DNA from 3 places in the Streptomyces capitiformicae genome. Region 3 is predicted to be linked to each of the others. Evidence: predicted binding sites of a transcription regulator. Region 3 holds the regulator's gene; each other region holds the start of a gene.
The links. The regulator HspR, encoded in region 3, represses chaperone genes until heat shock. The targets are predictions, from matches to a motif close to TTGAGNNNNNNNNNCTCAA.
Positions count from the first base shown of each region.

Region 1: a site for HspR is predicted at 4,067-4,085, ahead of clpB (ATP-dependent chaperone ClpB). Genes of this name have one in related genera too.
Region 2: a site for HspR is predicted at 1,882-1,900, ahead of lon (endopeptidase La). Genes of this name have one in related genera too.

Region 1 is NZ_CP022161.1:4,589,592-4,596,652, forward strand. It holds gene CES90_RS20440 (TetR/AcrR family transcriptional regulator) at 1-219, shown strand, start outside; partial or broken gene CES90_RS20445 (aminotransferase) at 264-522, shown strand; gene CES90_RS20450 (YbjN domain-containing protein) at 623-1,150, opposite strand; gene clpB (ATP-dependent chaperone ClpB) at 1,372-3,996, opposite strand; gene CES90_RS20460 (pyridoxamine 5'-phosphate oxidase family protein) at 4,124-4,543, shown strand; gene CES90_RS20465 (Rieske (2Fe-2S) protein) at 4,694-5,029, opposite strand; gene CES90_RS20470 (helix-turn-helix transcriptional regulator) at 5,331-6,350, shown strand; gene CES90_RS20475 (helix-turn-helix transcriptional regulator) at 6,347-7,061, shown strand, end outside.
Region 2 is NZ_CP022161.1:8,480,631-8,487,691, reverse strand. It holds gene CES90_RS38165 (rhomboid-like protein) at 1-695, shown strand, start outside; gene CES90_RS38160 (GNAT family N-acetyltransferase) at 1,098-1,742, opposite strand; gene lon (endopeptidase La) at 1,923-4,379, shown strand; gene CES90_RS38150 (MarR family winged helix-turn-helix transcriptional regulator) at 4,589-5,083, shown strand; gene CES90_RS38145 (protein phosphatase 2C domain-containing protein) at 5,100-5,885, opposite strand; gene CES90_RS38140 (sensor histidine kinase) at 6,263-7,061, shown strand, end outside.
Region 3 is NZ_CP022161.1:8,280,282-8,287,342, forward strand. It holds gene CES90_RS50370 (GNAT family N-acetyltransferase) at 293-427, shown strand; gene dnaK (molecular chaperone DnaK) at 589-2,445, shown strand; gene grpE (nucleotide exchange factor GrpE) at 2,442-3,116, shown strand; gene dnaJ (molecular chaperone DnaJ) at 3,171-4,349, shown strand; gene CES90_RS37250 (heat shock protein transcriptional repressor HspR) at 4,355-4,807, shown strand; gene CES90_RS37255 (hypothetical protein) at 4,879-5,421, opposite strand; gene CES90_RS51705 (fibronectin type III domain-containing protein) at 5,550-6,968, opposite strand; gene CES90_RS37265 (fibronectin type III domain-containing protein) at 7,001-7,061, opposite strand, start outside.

The sequences.
Region 1 (7,061 bases), 3.7 Mb from region 3:
GACCAGGACATCCGTGAGGCACTGGCCACCTGGCTGGAGTCCGCCGGGCACGAAACCCACGCGGCGGCCGTCGCTGATGCAGTCATCGCACTGTCCGACGGCCTGGCACTGCGCATGCTGTACACCCCACAGGAGCACGAGCACCTGCTCACAGTCCTGGACCAGGCGCTGCACACCCTGATCCCGGGCCAGGGGACAGCCCGGCATCTCCGCGAGTAGGCCGGGCAGACCGGGGCGTGCCGGAGCGGCCGCCGATCCGGACGTCAGGGCTGGCGGACGCCGGATTCGAGGTGTTCCGGACGGCGGGCACGTACTTCATCACCGCCGACCTCCGGCCCCTGGGCGAGACCGACGGCTTCGCCTTCTGCCGCGCGCTGCCCGAGCGCGCCTGGGTCGTCGCCATCCCGAACGCCGTCTTCTACGACCACCGCGAGGCCGGCGCATCCTTCGTACGGTTCGCCTTCTGCAAACGTGTCGAGGTGCTGTGAGGAAGCCGCGAAGCGGCTGAAGGCGGCGTTCTGAGGCCCTGCGCAAGGCGAGAGCCCGGCCGTGGCGCGCCACCGTGTTGGTGGGCGCCCCGGCCGGGCTCTCGTATACGTCTGGGGGCGTTTCCGGGTGACGACTACTCGTCGTCCTCGGGCTTCTCGGCCTCGTCGACGTCCTCGGCCAGGCCGAGCTGCTCGACGAGCCACTTGTCGAACTCGATGGCGGCGCGCACCCAGCTGACCGTCGACGAGACGAAGTGCTCCAGGCTCACGCCTGTGCCGATCAGCAGCTGGGCCTCGCCGATGAGGCGGACCGTGCCGTCGTCGTGGGTGTGGCTGTAGACCTTGGGCCACAGGGTGCGGCGGTTCCAGTCGTCGATGGTCTCCAGCAGGGCCGGCTTCTCATTGATCTGGTGCGGGCGGTCGTAGAACGTGCGCACCGAGAAGACCTGCTGGTCACCCTCGCCGCGGAACATGAAGTACGTACGGAATTCCTCCCACGGCGCCGCGAGGTCACCCTCGTCGTCGACGACGTACTTCAGCTCCATCTGGTCCAGGAGCTGCTTCACGAGGTCCTGATCCGGGACGACGGGGCCCGCCGGCCCTTGGGGCTGCGGCTCGGGCTGGCCCCCGAAGTTCGGAATCGAGGACGGGTCGATGCTCACCGTGATTTTCCCTTCGTACGGATTCCGCCATCCTCCCCCATGCGGGGCGGGGGGTGGCAACCCCTGACCCGCGCGGTTCGTCGTCCTTGGCCTGATCCGCCATGAGATTCAGCTCAGAGCGTGGCCGGGAACCATTCGGGTACCCCGGCCACCACGAATATCCCCGCTGTCTCGGCTGTCTCGGCTGTCTCGGCTGTCTCGGCTGTCTCGGCTGTCTCGGCTCACATGTCCTTCTCCATCGAGAGTCCGGTGGGCGGGCCCACGATCAGCCCCTCGCCCTCGCCGAAGGAGTCCACCCGTACCGTGTCGCCGTCCTTGATCTCCCCGGAGAGGATCTCCCTGGCGAGGCGGTCGCCGATGGCGGTCTGGACGAGGCGGCGCAGCGGGCGGGCGCCGTAGGCCGGATCGTTGCCCTCGTCGGCGAGCCAGGCGAGGGCGGCGGGGGTGACGTCCAGGGTGAGGCGGCGCTCGGCGAGACGCCGCGCGAGCCGGTTGATCTGGAGCTCGGCGATGCGTTCCAGCTCCGCCTTGTTCAGTGCGGAGAAGACGACCAGGTCGTCCAGGCGGTTGAGGAACTCCGGCTTGAAGGAGGTCCGGACCACCTCCAGGACCTGCTGCTTCTTCTCCGCCTCGGTCGTGACCGGGTCGACCAGGTACTGGCTGCCCAGGTTCGAGGTGAGGATCAGGATCGTGTTGCGGAAGTCGACGGTGCGGCCCTGTCCGTCGGTGAGGCGGCCGTCGTCGAGGACCTGGAGGAGGATGTCAAAGACCTCGGGGTGGGCCTTCTCCACCTCGTCCAGCAGGACCACCGAGTACGGGCGCCGGCGCACGGCCTCCGTGAGCTGGCCGCCCTCCTCGTAGCCGACATAGCCGGGCGGGGCGCCGACGAGGCGGGCCACGCTGTGCTTCTCGCTGTACTCCGACATGTCGATGCGGACCATGGCCCGCTCGTCGTCGAAGAGGAAGTCGGCGAGGGCCTTGGCCAGCTCGGTCTTGCCGACGCCGGTCGGGCCGAGGAAGAGGAACGAGCCGGTCGGCCGGTCCGGGTCGGCGATACCGGCGCGGCTACGGCGTACGGCATCGCTCACCGCCCGTACGGCCTCGGTCTGGCCGATCAGGCGGCGGCCCAGCTCGTCCTCCATGCGGAGCAGCTTCTGGGTCTCGCCCTCCAGCAGGCGGCCGGCGGGGATGCCGGTCCAGGAGGCGACGACGTCGGCGATGTCGTCGGAGCCGACCTCGTCCTTGACCATGGTGCCCTTGGCGGCCTCCTCCTCCGCCTCGGAAGCCTCCACCAGGGCCCGCTCCAGGGTGGGGATCTCGCCGTACAGCAGCTTGGAGGCGGTGTCGAAGTCACCGTCGCGCTGGGCCCGCTCGGCCTGGCCGCGCAGGTCGTCGAGCTTCTCCTTCAGCTCACCGACGCGGTTGAGGGACTGCTTCTCCTTCTCCCAGCGGGCGGTGAGGCCGCGCAGCTCCTCCTCCTTGTCGGCGAGATCGCGGCGCAGCTTCTCCAGCCGCTCGCGGGAGGCGGCATCGGTCTCCTTGCTGAGGGCCAGCTCCTCCATCTTCAGCCGGTCCACGGAACGCTGGAGCTCGTCGATCTCGACCGGCGAGGAGTCGATCTCCATCCGCAGCCGGGACGCCGACTCGTCGACGAGGTCGATGGCCTTGTCGGGCAGGAAGCGGGAGGTGATGTACCGGTCGGAGAGGGTGGCCGCCGCGACCAGCGCCGCGTCCGCGATCTGGACCTTGTGGTGGGCCTCGTAGCGGCCCTTGAGTCCGCGCAGGATCGCGATGGTGTCCTCGACGGTCGGCTCGGAGACCAGCACCTGCTGGAAGCGCCGCTCCAGGGCGGGATCCTTCTCGATCCTCTCCCGGTACTCGTCGAGGGTGGTGGCGCCGACCATACGCAGCTCACCGCGGGCGAGCATCGGCTTCAGCATGTTGCCGGCGTCCATGGCGGAGTCGCCGCCGGCACCCGCGCCGACGACGGTGTGCAGCTCGTCGATGAAGGTGATGATCTGGCCGTCGGAGTCCTTGATCTCGGCGAGAACGGTCTTCAGCCGCTCCTCGAACTCACCCCGGTACTTGGCCCCCGCGACCATCGCGCCGAGATCGAGCGCGACCAGCCGCTTGTCCTTCAACGACTCGGGAACGTCGCCCTTCACGATCCGCTGGGCGAGCCCTTCGACGACGGCGGTCTTGCCGACGCCGGGCTCACCGATGAGGACGGGATTGTTCTTCGTACGGCGGCTGAGCACCTGCACGACGCGGCGGATCTCCTGGTCCCGGCCGATGACCGGGTCGAGCTTGCCCTCCCGCGCGGCGGCGGTGAAGTCGGTGCCGAACTTCTCCAGGGCCTTGTACGACCCCTCCGGATCGGCTGTGGTCACCCGACGTCCTCCCCTGGCCTTCTGGAACGCCTCCTGCAGCTTCCTGGCGTTCGCCCCCTGACGGGAGAGTACGTCCCCGGCCTGGCCGCCCTTCTCGGCGATCCCGATCAGGAGGTGCTCGGTGGAGACGTACTCGTCGCCGAGCTCCTTGGCCTTGGCCTGGGCCTCGGTGATCACGGCGAGCAGTTCACGGCTGGGCTGCGGCGGCGAGACGGTGGACCCGGTCACGCTGGGCAGACCGGCGAGGATCTTCTCCGCGCCGGCACGCACGGCCGCCTGGTCGGCGTCGACGGCGGCCAGCAGGTCGGTGACGTTCTCAAGTGCCTGTTGGCCTCGCCCCTGGAGCAGGGCCAGCAGCAGATGGGCGGGGGTGAAGTCCGGGTGGCCCTCGGACACGGCCCGGTTGCTGGCCGTGTTGATCGCGTCCCGGCTCCTGTTGGTCAGCTCGGCGTCCACGTTCGTGTTCTCCTCCTTGCGTCAGCCCTGATCCACCTGATCCACGCTGACTTGAGCAACGTACACAAAGTTGAGTCTATTCCACTCAAGGCGGCGGGCGGGAGGTGAACTGGTTAGGTTGCTCAGCATGGCCGCCCACTCGTACTCCGTAGACCCGAACGCACCCGACGAGTCGTACCTCGGCTTCTGGCGGGAGCGGCACCTGTGCACCCTCACCACCCTCCGCCCGGACGGCAGGCCCCACGTGGTGCCCGTCGGGGTCACATACGACCCGGAGGCGGGGCTGGCTCGGGTGATCACCAACAAGACGAGCGTGAAGGTCGGCCATGTGCTGGCCGCCGGACCCGAAGGCGCCCCGGTCGCCGTCTGCCAGGTGGACGGGGGGCGCTGGGCGACGCTCGAAGGGCGCGCACGGGTGCGTACGGAGCCGGAGCGGGTCGCGGACGCGGTGCGGCGGTACGCGGAGCGGTACGGGCGGATGCCGGGCCCGAACCCGGACCGGGTCGTCATCGAGATCGAACTGACGGCGGCGATGGGGCGCGGCTGATCAGTTCCAGCCGGCGAGAGGGCTGGGGCGTACCGATGGACATCCTGAAATGTCGCCCCAAACCTGCAGCGGCGTCACCGTGTTCAGGTCACGGTGACGCCGCTGCTGGGGGGAAGCGCCTGAGCGATTTGAAACGACGGGGGAATCGCTTCAGGCACTGCGGGGGGTGGCTGAGACGGCCGTGGCGGCCGGGGTTTCCGGTTCGGCGAGCCGGTGGTCACGCTGGTCGAGATTGACGAAGATCATCCCGTACCGGACGGCACACCGCACAGGCTGCGGCGCGCCGCGCGGACGTCGCAGACACCGGTACGCCCGGATGTCCTCGTCATCGCCCCGCGTCACCACCACCGGCTCGCCGAACACGGTCACCATCAACGAGTCACCGCTGTGGGGGATGGCGGTGGCCAGGTCGATGAAGTGCCAACCGGAACGGTAGGCGGTGGCCATTTCACGGCGGAAGGAACGGTCGTCGGGTGGAGTGGTCATCGTCAGTCCCAGGAACTGTCTTCTTCGTCGGCGACTACGGAACCCGGACCGTCCGCACTGGCAACACGGGAACTCGCGTCCCAGCTACTGTCCGCCCGACCGCTGTCCACCCCACCGGCGAGGCCACTCAGGACCCCGAACGCCACAACCGTGGAAAGAGCAGCGGCAAGCATCGAGCGAAGCATTCTCTTCCGCATAGTCGGCTTCGTCCTCACTTGAAGGTCTCCTCTTCCCCCGTCGGATACGACGATGGCTCATTCGGGCACGTCATGGCCACATAATCGGTGCATCATGTTCCTGCATGTTCAGGACCCTGGGGGGTGGAGATTTGGGTATAAGCGAGACACAACCGACACATCCCCATGCTGTGACGGAACTGTGCGGTGAAGGCATCCGCCTCTACACGAACGCCCTACGAACCGGACGCGTGGCGCGCGCCGACGCGGAGACCGCCCCCTGCCTGATGGAATTCGCCCTCCTCCATCCCGACCCCGACGACCCGGACTACCTGCGCCCCGTACTTCCATCGGTTGCCCTGGCCCAACGACTCCATCCCATAGAGCGCGAGATCAGCGAGCGCAGACGGCTGTCGATCGAACTGGCCGAGGCCTTCGAGCCTCTCATGGCGGTCAGCGCCCAGGCCACGGTGAGCACCCACGCCATCAAGGTGCTGGAGGGCTCTGAACGCATCAACTCGGCGCTCAACCTGGCCACATCGGAATGCCGCTCCGAAATGCTCACCGTCCAGCCGGGTGGCCGCCGTCTGGAAAGCAACCTCGTCAAAGGGCTGGAGCGCGACAGACCGCTGATCGAGCGCGGCGTCAGCATGCGCACGCTGTACCAGCACACGGCCAGGTACAGCCCCGAGACGCTCGCCTACGTGGATCAGATCCCCGACGGCAAGGTGCAGATCCGCACGATCGACGAACTGGTCGAGCGCCTCATCATCTGCGACGAAACCGCGGCCTTCATCCCCATCCGCGAGGACCGGCGTGTCGCCCTGGAGATCCGCCACCCCGGCCTCATCCGCTACCTGATCAAGGTCTTCGAGTTCATGTGGTCCCGCGCGGTCCCCCTGACCGCCGGCGCCCCCTACGAGACCGCCCCCGACGGCATCACGGACATCCAGCACTCCATAGCCAAGTTGCTGGTGGAGGGCCACGTCGACGAGGCCATAGCCCGCCGCCTCGGTATGAACGTCCGCACCTGCCGCGCCCACATCGCCAAACTGGCTACGGCACTGGGCAGCGGCAGCAGGGCCCAACTGGGCTATCTGATCGCCGAGTCGGGGATCCTCAAGCAGGAGGGACCGCAAGAGTGAGTCCTGCGCACCCGCCCCACCGCGTGGAGGAACTGTGCGAGCCCGGTTCGGAGTTATACGCCCGAGCCCTGCGTGAAGGACGTGTCCGCACCGAGGACGCCGCCGACACTCCCTGCCTGATCGACTTCGGTCTGCTTCACCCGAACTTCGAGGACACGGAGTGGTTGGAACCTACGGCCCCGGCGACCGCCCTCCACCGCCTGCTGAAAAACACCGCGGAGCGCATCGCCGACGAGCGACGCCGCGAGGAACGGCTGACCGCGACGTTCGAGCCGCTGATGGGAATCGGCTCTGCGGCAGCGGCGGACACCAAGGCGATCAGGGTCCTCAGCAGCAAGGAGCGAATCAACGAGGCCATCTCCGAAGCGATGGCCGACGCGTCTCAGCAGCTCCTCGCCATCCAGCCCCACTCCGCATACCACAAACGCCTTGAGTTCAACGAGGCCGCTCACACCGCCGCCCTGGAACGCGACCAGGCACTGCTGGACCGAGGCTGCCGTATCCGCACCCTCTATCAGCACACTCTCCGCCACTCACCTCACGTAATCGCCCGCTATGAGCTCCTCGACGGCGACGTCGAGGCACGCACCCTGAACGAGGTCCTCGATCGGCTGCTCATCATCGACCAGACCGTGGCCTTCGTCCCCGCCAACAGGGACCGCACCGCCGCTGTGGAGATCCGCCACCCGGCGCTGGTGGACTACCTGGTCA
Region 2 (7,061 bases), 200 kb from region 3:
CGGTCACCGGGCCTGTCCTCGACGGGATCCCTCGGCCGCCCGGTGCGGCGCCCGTCCGCCCCACCCCGTCCCCACGCCGGCGCACGCTCCCGCGCCCCTGGCGACTGGTCCCCGCTCCCCGGGGCACGCCCTTCACCTTCTCGTACGCGACCGTCCTGGTGATCACCTCGATCGTGGCCGAGTACGCCGACCCCGCCCTGGTGCACGCCCTGCACCAGGGGTCCAGCACGGACGTGGCGCACTTGGTGCAGAGCCCTGTGCTGGTGCTGTTCGCGAGTGCGCTGTGGGTCGCGGGCGGGATCGGTTCGCCGTACTTCCTCGCTTGTCTGCTGGTCCTGACCGCGCTGGAACGCCGGATCGGAGGGTGGCGTACGGCCGGGGTCTTCCTGCTGGGGCACGTACTGGCCACGCTCGCGACCGAGGTTCCGGTGGGCCTGGCGGTGGCGGTCGGTCACCTGCACGGGACCTCCCTCCACCGTCTCGACTACGGGATCAGCTTCGGGGTGGCGGCGAGCGTCGGGGCGTTGGCGGGGGTGCTGTCGCCGTGGTCGCGGTGGCCGATTGTGGTGTCGGTCGGCGGGATGCTGGTGGACGACCTGATCGCCTTCACGGATCCGATGACGAACTGGGGGCATCTGCTGGCGCTGGCGATCGGGGTCGCCATGTGGCCGGTGATGCGGCGCTGGAGGGCTTAGGCGGCTCGGGCCGCCACGACGGCCGCGTAGCCGCCGGCCGTGTCGAGCGCCTCCAGCGGGCCGAGGAAGGCGGCGCGGCCGGAGGAGGGGACGGCCACGTCGCCGCAGGCGCCTCAGGTTCTCGGACTGGGGGAGCGCGACGTTGCCACCGCGAGCAACTGCACACCTAGGGATCGCGCCGGCTTCGGGCTACGGCGCCTTGATGCTGCCGGTGTGCGTGCCACGCCCCGCGGCCCAGGCGTGATCCAAACGACAGGCCCTGGCGCTAGTACCCGACCGGTTCCTGATCAGGGGCAGCCGTAGGCCTCCGGAGGGGGTTGTGCGAGTCGCTTCCACGAGCGGGTCGGCCTTTCCTCCGTAGCTCGCCGCCCCGCGGAGCAGCGGTGTACGCCTCGCCTCGGGTCAGCCTGTGAACCTCGCGCTCGTCAGTGGTGCCGTCACCGTCCAGCCCAGTGACTCGTACAGGGCTCGGCCCTCCGGTGTGCCGCCCAACACCCCTGTCTCCGCTCCTTGTTCGAGGGCGGCCCGGGTGAGGGTGTGCATCACCAGTGTGCCGAGGCCGCGGCGGCGGTGGTTCGGGGACGTTTCTATCTGGTCGACGACCGCGGTCGCCCCGGTGGGGGCGATCTGGCCCCGCGCGGCCCAGGAGCCGTCCGGCGCGGCGATGAGCGCGCGGGTCACGCCGCCGCGGGACCAGGAGCGCAGCCGGTAGCCGTCGGGCAGGGGCGGGGCGGCCTCCCGCGCCGTCAGGTGTACGGACATCAGACAGCCCGGCTCGGGATCGATCCACCAGCCCTCACCCAACCAGGGGGCGACCCGTTCCGGTTCCTCGAAGATCTTCAGCCACACCCCAGGCCCGGTCACGGCCTGTGCCACCTTCCGGACCGTCGCCTCCTCGACCCCGCCGCGCGTCGCGCCGAAGACGTGGCGGGTCACGTGGGTGGGGGTTCCCACGTCGATCGTGCAGCCCCAGGGCTCCACCATCGGCGGTGCCGCCCCGCGCGAGACGACCCATCCGTCGACCCAGGCCCGCACGATTTGGTCCACCTTGCCACCCCGTGGTTGTAGATTGTAAGAGATGAATGTGCCTAGAGGGTATTACGTGCGTGGCCCCATGGGGGTCGCCGCGGTGATCGCCCACAGCGAACGCCGTCAGCCCCGGGGAACATCTCGACGCTCATGTGCATTGAGTCGACATAGCTCAACTTGACTGCCGAGGGAGAGATCATGGCTTCGACGTCCGCACCGCTCACCCTGCCCGTACTGCCGCTCGACGAAGAGGTCGTGCTGCCCGGCATGGTGGTGCCGCTGGACCTCAATGACACGGATGTACGGGCCGCGGTGGAGGCAGCTCAGGCGGCGGCGCGGACGGAGCCCGGGAAGCCGAAGGTGCTGTTGGTGCCGCGGGTCGACGGGGCGTACGCGAGTATCGGCGTGCTCGGAACCGTCGAGCAGGTCGGGAGGCTTGCCGACGGGGATCCGGGGGCGCTCGTCCGGGCCCGCAGCCGCGTGCGGATCGGGGCCGGGACCACCGGGCCGGGGGCCGCGCTGTGGGTCGAGGGGACCCGGGTCGAGGTGAGCGTGCCCGAGCCGTTGCCCGGGCATGTCGCCGAACTCGTCAAGGAGTACAAGGCACTTGCCACCAGCTGGCTGCGCAAGCGTGGTGCCTGGCAGGTCGTGGACCGGGTGCAGGCCATCGACGATGTGTCCGCGCTCGCCGACAACTCCGGGTACTCGCCCTTCCTCACCACCGAGCAGAAGATCCAGCTGTTGGAGACCGGCGACCCGATCGCCCGGCTGAAGCTCGCCACGCAGCAGCTGCGCGACCACCTCGCCGAGCAGGACGTCGCGGAGACCATCGCCAAGGACGTCCAGGAGGGCGTCGACAAGCAGCAGCGGGAGTTCCTGCTGCGGCGTCAGCTCGAAGCCGTGCGCAAGGAACTGCGCGAGCTGAACGGGGAGAAGGAGGGCGAGGAGTCCGACGACTACCGGGCCCGCGTCGAGGCCGCCGACCTGCCCGAGAAGGTCCGCGAGGCCGCCCTCAAGGAGGTCGACAAGCTGGAGCGGTCCAGTGACCAGTCACCCGAGGGCGGATGGATCCGGACCTGGCTCGACACCATCCTCGAACTCCCTTGGAACGAGCGGACCCAGGACGCGTACGACATCCAGGGCGCGAAGGGTGTTCTCGACGCCGAGCACGCCGGTCTTGAGGACGTGAAGGAGCGCATCACCGAGTACCTCGCCGTGCGCAAGCGGCGTGCCGACCGGGGGCTGGACGTCGTCGGTGGGCGGCTCAACCAGGGGGCCGCGCGAAGCGCCTCGGTTGAGGGTGGTGGTGGGCGACGGGCGGGCGGTGCCGTGCTCGCCCTCGTCGGGCCGCCCGGTGTCGGCAAGACCAGCCTCGGGGAGTCCGTGGCGCACGCCATGGGGCGGAAGTTCGTACGGGTCGCGCTCGGTGGCGTGCGCGACGAGGCGGAGATCCGCGGGCATCGGCGTACGTACGTCGGGGCCCTGCCCGGCCGTATCGTGCGGGCGATCAAGGAGGCCGGGTCCATGAACCCCGTCGTCCTGCTCGACGAGATCGACAAGGTCGGGTCCGACTTCCGGGGCGACCCGGCGGCCGCGCTGCTCGAAGTGCTCGACCCCGCCCAGAACCACACCTTCCGGGACCACTACCTGGAGGTGGAGCTGGACCTGAGCGATGTCGTCTTCCTCGCCACGGCCAATGTGCTGGAGGCGATTCCGGAGGCGTTGCTCGACCGGATGGAGCTGGTGCGGCTGGACGGGTACACGGAGGACGAGAAGGTCGTCATCGCCCGGGATCACCTGCTGCCGCGGCAGTTGGATCGGGCCGGGCTCGGCGCCGACGAGGTCGCCCTCGACGAGAGCGCGCTGCGCAAGCTCGCCGGTGAGTACACGCGCGAGGCTGGTGTGCGGAACCTGGAGCGGGCCGTCGCGCGGCTGCTGCGCAAGGTGGCCGCCCAGCACGAACTGGGCGAGCGGGAGCTGCCGTTCACCATCACGGACGGCGATCTGCGCGGCCTCATCGGGCGCCCGCACCATGTGCCCGAATCGGCCCAGGATCCGGCGGAGCGGCGTACGGCCGTGCCGGGTGTCGCGACCGGGCTCGCGGTCACCGGGGCGGGTGGCGACGTGCTGTACGTCGAGGCGTCGCTGGCCGATCCGGAGACGGGCGCGGCGGGGCTGACGCTCACCGGACAGCTGGGCGACGTGATGAAGGAGTCCGCGCAGATCGCGCTCTCCTTCCTGCGCTCGCACGGCGCCGAGCTGGAGCTGCCCGTCGCCGACCTCAAGGACCGGGGCGTGCACATCCACTTCCCGGCGGGGGCCGTGCCCAAGGACGGGCCGAGTGCCGGTATCACCATGACGACGGCTCTCGCCTCGCTCCTCTCCGGCCGGCTCGTGCGTACGGACGTGGCGATGACCGGTGAGGTCTCGCTGACCGGGCGGGTCCTGCCCATCGGCGGCGTCAAGCAGAAGCTGCTCGCCGCGCACCGGGCCGGCGTCACCACCGTCGTCATCCCCAAGCGCAACGAGCCCGACCTGGACGACGTCCCCGCCGAGGTCCTCGACAAGCTCGACGTCCACACCGTCACCGACGTCCGCCAGGTCCTGGACCTGGCCCTCGCCCCGGCGGAGGTGGAGGTTCCGGTCGCGGCGTGAGCGGCTTCGCCCCGAAGGCTCCGGTGGCGGAGTGACGGACGCCCACCGGATGGCGGAAGGCCCGGGTCCCTGCGGGACACCGGGCCTTTTCGCCTGTCAGCGGGGGCCGGGGTGCGGCTGAGGTCGGTCCGCGCCTGCGAAATACTGACGTCGGCAAATCCAGACAAAGCGAGAACCCAGACAGAGCGACAACGGAATCAGGAGCTGATGTGCACGACGAGGGCGGAAACGGCGACGGGAGCGGTGCCGGGGCCGGCCTGCCGACGGGCGGCATGGACCAGGCCTTCCTGGCGCTGGAGCGGGAGCTGACGGTCCTGCTGCGGCGCGCCCGCGCCAAGTCCGGCGAGATGGCCCGGGCGGTCCACCCGGACCTGGAGTCCGCCGCGTACGGTCTGCTGGCCCGCCTCGACGAGGCCGGTCGCCTCCGCGCCACCGAACTCGCCGCGTACATCGGCGTCGGCAAGGCCACCATGTCCCGCCAGCTCCGCGCCCTCGAACACCTTGGCCTCATCGCCCGCGAACCCGACCCCGCCGACGGCCGCGCCTGGCTCGTCCACCTCACGGACGAGGGACGCGCGCGATTCCGGGCGGTACGGGACGCGCGGCGCGTGGCGTACGTACGGCAGCTGGCGGGCTGGGACCGCGACGAAGTGGCTGAACTGGCGCGGCTGCTGCACCAGCTGAACCGGGGAGCGGACGGCTGACGACCGGGGGCGCCCCTCACAGCTCCGCGAACACCACGCTCGAGTCGTCATGCGTCTTGCTCGGCCCCAGGAACCGCCGCTCGACATCGGCCCGTTCAAGCTCCCGTACGCGGTCCACCAGCGCTCCCGCGCCCTCCTTTCGTATGAACGTGAAGCAGTCCCCCCAGTCGCCCTCCCGGAAGCGCTCGACCCATCGGGTCGCCCCGTCCGTCAATGCGGCCAGGGCCCGGACCTTCTCGCGAGGGACCGTCCCTGTCACCGCCCGGACGGCCACGGACGGATCGGCCGCCGCCGTCCAGAAGCCGCCCTCCTTGTTCCGGACGGTGGAGTCGGCGATGGCGGCCGTGGCGAGTGAAGCCCGCGGGAGTCGTGACAGGCGGTCGTCCAGGACCGCCGTCACCGATCCGTCCGGTGCCTCGAACAGCAGGGCCGAGTCCGACAGCACCAGGTACTCCACGGCCGTGGCCGACCAGCGGGCGAGGACCACTGTTGCCTGTGGAGTTCTTGGGTGAGAAAGGTCACAGGTTTGCGTATGCGCCTCAGCGGTACGAGAAATGGCCTGTGAGAGGACGTCAGGCAACGGCGAATCCCGCTGCGAAACGGACAGTTCGGTCAGGGTACCGCCGAGACGGGAGCTGAACCATGCGACCGAATGTCGACAGCCGTAGTCGGTGGGCGGTGGTGTCACGCCGTCCAGGAGGACCAGGGTGCCGCCCTGCCCTCCCGCGGGAAGCGCGACCGCCGCGAAGTCCTCGTTGGGGCCGGTCGGGTCGCCGGGCTCCGAGACGAGTTCAGTACGCATTCGGCCAGTCTGCACACACCCTCCATAAGATCCACGAAAGGCCGACAATGGTTGCCGTGCGGCCCGGACCTTCCAGGCCGGGCGCCGGGTTTGGCATGGAATGATCGTGAGCGGTGAAGCGCGGCGGCGAATACTGTCAAAGCGCGTCGCCGACGTCCAACCGGCCCCCGGCCCGGGGCGTTGGCGCGAGCCGGAGGAACTTGCCCGCCAACTCCCCGGGGATGTTCACTCCTTCGGGTGGCGGGACTGACGATGCGGGACCACTGCCCACCGGCACTGGGAGGGTCGGGAGCCGTACCGGGGGGACGGCCGTAAGTGACCAGTTGACGGAACGTCACCCGGGCCATGGGTACATCGAGTCAGGAATGCGAGCACCGGTGCAGAAGACGCGGCCTCGGCGCGCGGAGAAGAAGGCAGCCAAGAAGGCGGCATCGACGGCCTCCGCGGCCTCCCCGAACCGGCAGGGGCCGGTACAGCGGCAGGCTCCCACCGTCGGCACCGGGCGCAAGGCGCATGTACGCAACCGGCTCATCGTGGCCGTGGCCGTCGTCGCCGCCGCCATAGCGGGTGCCGGGGCGCCCTCGATCCTCGCCGCCTCGGAGCAACTGCACGACACCCAGAACCTGGTGACGCTCGCCGAGCGGACCCAGCAGACCCTCACCCTCGCCCACGCGCTGGGAGACGAGCGCGACGAGGTCACCGCCTACATCGCCGCCGGGCGGCCGGACTCGGCCGCGCCGAGCAAGCAGCACAGCGACCGCGTCGACCTCCAGATCGAGGAACTGAGCGCGGACACCGACACCTCCGCCGCCCTGCGCGAGGACATCCAGTCCATCGCCGGCGTACGGAAAGCGGCGCTCTCCGATGAGAGCACCGCTTTCGAAGCGCACCGGGCGTACACCGCCGTCGTCACCGAACTCCACGCCCTCGCCGAGGAACTGGCCGAGCAGCTCCCGTCCCGCGCGGGCGGCGGCGCATACGCCCTCGCCGAGCTCGACAGCGCCGTCCAGCAGGCCGCCGCCGCCCGCGGACTGCTCCTCGCCGCGCTCAACGTCCCGACGACCACCCAGACCGTCATCGACCCGGTCACCGGCCTGCCCACCACCACGACCGGCGCCTCGGCCGCCGACAAGAAGCAGCGCGACGCCCTCAGCGCCGCCGCCCAGCAGGCCCGCG
Region 3 (7,061 bases):
CCGACCTTGCAGAGCGCCTAGGGCGTGTCGCGAAAGTCCCGCCTGCCGCCTGCCGCCCGGCATGCACTCTCGCCGCACCGGGCGAAAGCCCAAGTACATCCAGTACGAGGGTGTATGCCCGGCACGCCGAGAGCACGCGCCTCCGCGGACATCAGCCGCTGCCGCGGCGGGCGCGGGGCCGCTCTCCGGGCGACGACGGGAATGTGACGACAGGCCCTCGCCTCGCTCCTCTTCGACACCCCGGAACCCCGGCCCCGACCTCTCCACCTGGCAGGGCCGCGAACACCTCCACATGGACTGCCTCTTCCTGCGGGCCGACAGCCGTGGCTCGGACCTCGGCGCGCTCCTCGTGGAGGCGGTGGTGGCCGAGGCCCGCGACCTCGGTCTCTACGAGCTCCACGCGAAGGAGAAGCTCCGCTACGGCTGATGGTGACGGGCTGAAGTCCACGCAAAACCCCAGGTCAATCCCCCCTTGCGTATAAGCAAAACATAAGAGTTGAGCCCCCTCGGCTCAGCTCTGTTGACCCAGCGGGAGGCGTCATGCACACTTGAGTCCGTTCCACTCAAGTCATTGCTGGAGGAATTGAAATGGCACGTGCGGTCGGCATCGACCTGGGCACGACTAACTCCGTCGTCAGCGTTCTGGAGGGCGGCGAGCCCACCGTCATCACCAACGCCGAGGGCGCCAGGACCACGCCGTCCGTCGTCGCCTTCGCCAAGAACGGTGAGGTGCTCGTCGGCGAGGTCGCGAAGCGCCAGGCGGTTACCAACGTAGACCGGACCATTCGGTCTGTTAAGCGTCACATGGGTACCGACTGGAAGATCGAGCTGGACGGGAAGCCGTTCAACCCGCAGCAGATCTCCGCGTTCATCCTGCAGAAGCTGAAGCGGGACGCCGAGGCGTACCTGGGTGAGAAGGTCACGGACGCGGTCATCACCGTTCCGGCGTACTTCAACGACTCCGAGCGCCAGGCGACGAAGGAAGCCGGCGAGATCGCCGGTCTCAACGTGCTGCGCATCGTCAACGAGCCGACCGCCGCCGCCCTCGCCTACGGCCTCGACAAGGACGACCAGACCATCCTCGTCTTCGACCTCGGTGGCGGCACCTTCGACGTGTCCCTCCTTGAGATCGGCGACGGTGTCGTCGAGGTCAAGGCCACCAACGGTGACAACCACCTCGGTGGTGACGACTGGGACCAGCGCGTCGTCGACTACCTGGTGCAGCAGTTCCGCGCCGGGCACGGTGTGGACCTCGCCAAGGACAAGATGGCGCTCCAGCGGCTCCGCGAGGCCGCCGAGAAGGCCAAGATCGAGCTGTCCAGCTCCACCGAGACCTCGATCAACCTGCCCTACATCACCGCCTCCGCCGAGGGTCCGCTCCACCTGGACGAGAAGCTCACCCGGGCGCAGTTCCAGCAGCTGACCGCCGACCTTCTGGAGCGCTGCAAGACGCCGTTCCACAACGTCATCAAGGACGCGGGCATCAACCTCTCCGAGATCGACCACGTCGTTCTCGTCGGTGGCTCCACCCGTATGCCGGCCGTCGCCGAGCTCGTCAAGGAGCTGACCGGCGGCAAGGAGGCCAACAAGGGTGTGAACCCGGACGAGGTCGTCGCCATCGGCGCCTCGCTCCAGGCCGGTGTGCTCAAGGGTGAGGTCAAGGACGTTCTGCTCCTCGACGTGACGCCGCTTTCCCTCGGTATCGAGACCAAGGGCGGCATCATGACCAAGCTCATCGAGCGGAACACGACGATCCCGACCAAGCGGTCCGAGATCTTCACCACCGCCGAGGACAACCAGCCGTCCGTGCAGATCCAGGTCTACCAGGGCGAGCGCGAGATCGCGGCGTACAACAAGAAGCTCGGGATGTTCGAGCTGACCGGTCTGCCGCCGGCGCCCCGCGGCGTCCCGCAGATCGAGGTGTCCTTCGACATCGACGCCAACGGCATCATGCACGTGACCGCGAAGGACCTGGGCACGGGCAAGGAGCAGAAGATGACCGTCACCGGCGGCTCCTCGCTGCCGAAGGACGAGGTCGACCGGATGCGCCAGGAGGCCGAGCAGTACGCGGAGGAGGACCAGAAGCGTCGCGAGGCCGCCGAGACCCGTAACCAGGGCGAGCAGCTCGTCTACCAGACCGAGAAGTTCCTCAAGGACAACGAGGACAAGGTCCCGGGCGACATCAAGACCGAGGTCGAGGCCGCCGTCGGCGAGCTGAAGGAAGCCCTCAAGGGCGAGGACACCGCCGAGATCCGCACCGCCACCGAGAAGGTCGCCGCCGTCTCGCAGAAGCTCGGCCAGGCGCTGTACGCCGACGCCCAGGCCGCGCAGGCCGCGGGCGGGCCGGAGGGTGCCACCGCCGGTGGGGCCAAGGCCGGCGGCTCCGAAGATGACGTGGTCGACGCCGAGATCGTAGACGAGGACCGTAAGGACGGTGCCGCGTGACGGAGGAGACCCCGGGCTTCGACGAGCAGCAGCCGCAGTCGGCTCAGCCGCAGCAGCCCGACGTCCCCTCCGGCTCCGAGGACGCTGAGCCGAAGGCCGCCCCCCAGGAGGGGGCGGCCCCGGCCGGGGACGCGGGGGCAGCGGCCCAGGTGGCCGGCCTCACGGCGCAGCTGGACCAGGTGCGTACGGCGCTCGGTGAGCGCACGGCGGACCTCCAGCGGCTCCAGGCCGAGTACCAGAACTACCGTCGTCGGGTCGAGCGCGACCGGATCCAGGTCAAGGAGATCGCCATCGCGAACCTCCTGACCGAGCTCCTGCCGGTACTCGACGACATCGGCCGCGCACGGGAACACGGCGAACTCGTCGGCGGATTCAAGTCCGTCGCGGAGTCGCTGGAGACCGTCGCGGCGAAGATGGGGCTGATGCAGTTCGGCAAGGAGGGCGAGCCCTTCGACCCGACGATCCACGAGGCCCTGATGCACAGCTACGCGCCCGATGTCACCGAGACGACGTGCGTGGCGATTCTCCAGCCGGGGTATCGCATCGGCGAGCGCACCATCCGCCCGGCGCGGGTGGCCGTGGCCGAGCCCCAGCCGGGGGCGCAGACCGTCAAGGCCGAAGAGACCGAGACGGCCGACGACAAGGAGAGCGGTGGCCCGGACGAGGGCTGACGCCGACGGCGTGCACGGTGACGTGCACGGTGAGTGGAAGGAGGGACGTCGAGGATGAGTACCAAGGACTTCATCGAGAAGGACTACTACAAGGTCCTCGGCGTGCCCAAGGATGCCACCGAGGCCGAGATCAAGAAGGCGTACCGCAAGCTCGCCCGCGAGTACCACCCGGACGCCAACAAGGGCAACGCCAAGGCGGAGGAGCGCTTCAAGGAGATCTCCGAGGCGAACGACATACTCGGTGACCCCAAGAAGCGCAAGGAGTACGACGAGGCCCGCGCCCTCTTCGGCAACGGCGGCTTCCGTCCCGGACCCGGCGCCGGCGCCGGCTCGTTCAACTTCGACCTGGGCGACCTCTTCGGCGGCGGCCCCCAGGGCGGCCAGGGAGCGGGCGGCTTCGGCGGCGGGCTCGGCGATGTCTTCGGCGGCCTGTTCAACCGGGGCAGTTCCGGCACCACGCGGGTGCAGCCCCGGCGCGGCCAGGACATCGAGTCCGAGGTCACGCTGAGCTTCACCGAGGCCATCGAGGGCGCGACCGTACCGCTCAGGATGTCCTCGCAGTCGCCCTGCAAGGCCTGTTCCGGCACCGGCGACGCCAACGGCACCCCCCGGGTGTGCCCGACGTGCGTCGGCACCGGCCAGGTCGCGCGGGGCTCCGGCGGCGGCTTCTCGCTGACCGACCCCTGCCCGGACTGCAAGGGCCGGGGCCTGATCGCCGAGAACCCCTGCGACATCTGCAAGGGCTCGGGCCGCGCCAAGTCGTCCCGCACCATGCAGGTCCGGATCCCGGCGGGCGTCTCCGACGGCCAGCGGATCCGGCTGCGCGGCAAGGGCGCGCCCGGCGAGCGCGGTGGACCCGCGGGCGACCTGTACGTGGTCGTGCACGTCGACCCGCACCCGGTGTTCGGCCGCAAGGACGACAACCTCACGGTGACCGTGCCGGTGACGTATCCGGAGGCGGCGCTCGGCGGCGAGGTCAGGGTCCCGACCCTGGGCGGTCCGCCGGTCACCCTGAAACTGCCCCCGGGCACCCCCAACGGCCGTACGATGCGGGCCCGCGGCAAGGGCGCCTTCCGCAAGGACGGCACCCGCGGGGATCTGCTGATCACGGTCGAGGTGAGTGTCCCGAAGGACCTGTCGGGGAAGGCTCGTGACGCGCTGGAGGCGTATCGCGAGGCGACCGCGGGCGAGGACCCGCGGGCGGAGCTGTTCCAGGCCGCGAAGGGAGCATGAGTGTGATGGACGGCCGCCGTAGAAACCCTTACGAGCTGACGGAAGAGACACCGGTGTACGTCATCTCGGTGGCCGCCCAGCTCTCCGGTCTGCACCCGCAGACTCTGCGTCAGTACGACCGCCTCGGCTTGGTCTCCCCGGACCGCACCGCCGGGCGCGGCCGCCGCTACTCGGCCCGCGACATCGAACTGCTGCGCACCGTTCAGCAGTTGTCGCAGGACGAGGGCATCAACCTCGCCGGCATCAAGCGCATCATCGAGCTGGAGAACCAGGTCGCCGCGCTCCAGGCGAGGGTCGCCGAGATGGAGGCCGCGCTCGACGGCGCCGCCGCGGCGATGCGGCAGCGCGAGGCCGCGGTGCACGCGTCGTACCGGCGTGACCTGGTGCCGTACCAGGAGATGCAGCAGAGCAGCGCGTTGGTGGTGTGGCGGCCGAAGGGGCGGCAGACGTCGGACTGACGCGACGCATCGAGCGAAGGGGCCCTGTCGGTACTTCCGGTACCGGCAGGGCCCCTTGCGTGGTGTGCCCGTCAGAAGAACAAGTCGCCGAAACCCTGCGCGGTGAGCGTCCACGTGGGCTCGGCGCCCGTGCCGAACGCGGCGGCGAGGGCGTAGCCGAAGGCGGCGTCGAGGGCCTCCGGCTCGGCGTCCGCGCGCCACTCCCCGACGACCCTGCCGTCGCCCTCGGAGGAGAAGTCCCCGATGTGCTCCGTCGCGTCGCGGAACAGACCACTGTCGTCCGTGGAGTTGGGGACCAGACGCCAGGAGTGCTCCCCGTACCGGACGTCGACGCGGAACGAACGCCGGGTCAGCCGGCCCTTGGCGGGCTCGATGACGGCGTCCGTGCCGTCGACGGTGAGGGTGAGCAGGGTGCCGTCCCGCGTCCCGACCGGGATGTACTCCTCCGCCTCGGTCCCCTCGGCCCGCCGTATCTCGATCCGGGGCACCCGCTCCCCCGCCACGACGACCTCGCCCCGTACGACGTCCAGCCGCACGGAGATCTCACCGAACCGGTCGTCCACCACGAGGGTTTCCACGACCGGCTCGGCCTGGGGTGCTGGGTCCTTCGGCATACGGTGGTCCTTCGCTGGGGGAAAGCCGCTGTCGATGAGAAGGACGCGGGCACCCGGCGTCGCGTTCCACGGCGACACCCCGCTGGACGCGGCCCACGGACGTGTCGTCGAACCCGGTCACCGTCCCGTCACTGGCCGGTCGGCTCGCTCAGTGTGTTCAGCTCGGTCGCGACCACGACGTTCGCCTCGCCGGTCCACTTGTAGTGGGAGTTCCAGTCGTCGTCGACGGCGTCGATGAAGAAGCAGCGCTCCTCGCCGTCCGGGACGGTCTGGTACTCGTACGAGGTGGTGTCGGCCGACAGCCACTCCACCTCGCCCGCGTAGCACATCTTCTCCCCCTCGTCGCCGACGAGTTCGCCGCCGTAGACGACGTACCGGGCCAGGTCGGGCGTCGGGTTGGCGTCCCACTTCAGCTCGAAGCCGTACTCGGTCGGCGTGGCGGTCAGCCCCGTGACGGCGGAGGGCGGTGTGTCGTCCCGGCGCCGCCCGCTGACGGAGGCGGAGGGCGTGGACTCGTTGCCCGCCGCGTCGACCGCGGTCACCCGGTAGTGGTAGGTGACGCCCACCTCGGCGGTCGCGTCCCGGTAGGAGAGCTGGTCCGTGGTGCCGACCTGGGTGTAGGTGCCGTCGGCGCTCGCCGCGCGGTGGACCCGGTACGACGACGCCCCCGTGACCGCCGCCCAGCCGACGCGGATGCCGCCCGCCTCGGAGGCGTCGGTGACGTCCACGCCCTGCGGAACGCCGGGTGCGACCCGGTCGACGGTGGTGACGGCCCGGTCGGCGGTGCCCGTCGACTCGTTCCCGGCCAGGTCGAGGGCGCGGACCTCGTAGTGGTACGTCTCGCCGGTGACCGGCAGGGTGGCGTCCGTGTACGACGTCCCCGTGGTCGTCACCAGGGGCTCGGCGAAGGCAGCGCCCTCCGCGCGGCGGTACACGCGGTAGCCGCGGAGGTCCATCTCCTTGTTCTTCAGCCAGATCAGCTCGGCCTTGCCGGTGGTCTTGTCGTACGCCACCGAGAAGCCCGTCGGGACGAGCGGCTTGACCGTGTCGACGGTCGCCGACGTGCGGGGCGCGTACGCGAAGGAGACGTTGGCGGCGCCGGTCCAGTTGACGTAGTCGATGCGGAGGGTGTGCTTGCCGGAGGGGATGGTGAGGTTGAGCGTCTTGTTCTGGGTGGTGGAGACGTTCGTCCAGAGGCTGATCTTGCGGACGCCGTCGACGTACACCCGGATGCCGTCCTGCGCGGCGGCGGTGAAGGTGAACGGGCCGCCGGAGCCGAAGTCGCGGGTCACGGTCCAGCGGACGCCGAAGTAGTTCTTCGGCAGGCCGATGGCGGGGGCTCCCGTGCCCCAGTTCTCGCTGATCTTCGAGTCGCAGTCGGTCTTCTTCGGTGTCCCGGAGAAGGTGGTGTTGCCGTAGAACTGCCGCTTGAAGACGGGGGACGTGCAGGTGACGGCCGCGTTCGCCGTCGTGGCGGTGGCGGTCAGCAGACCGGCGGCGGTGGCGACCGCGAGGGCGGCGGCCGTCGCGATTCTGGCGGGAGTCATGGGGCGCTGGGGTCTTTCTCTCTGTGAGGTGGTCAGGTGAGCGTGTGGGCGCCGACGGGCACGGACTCCGTGCCGTCCGCGTACACGGCCGTC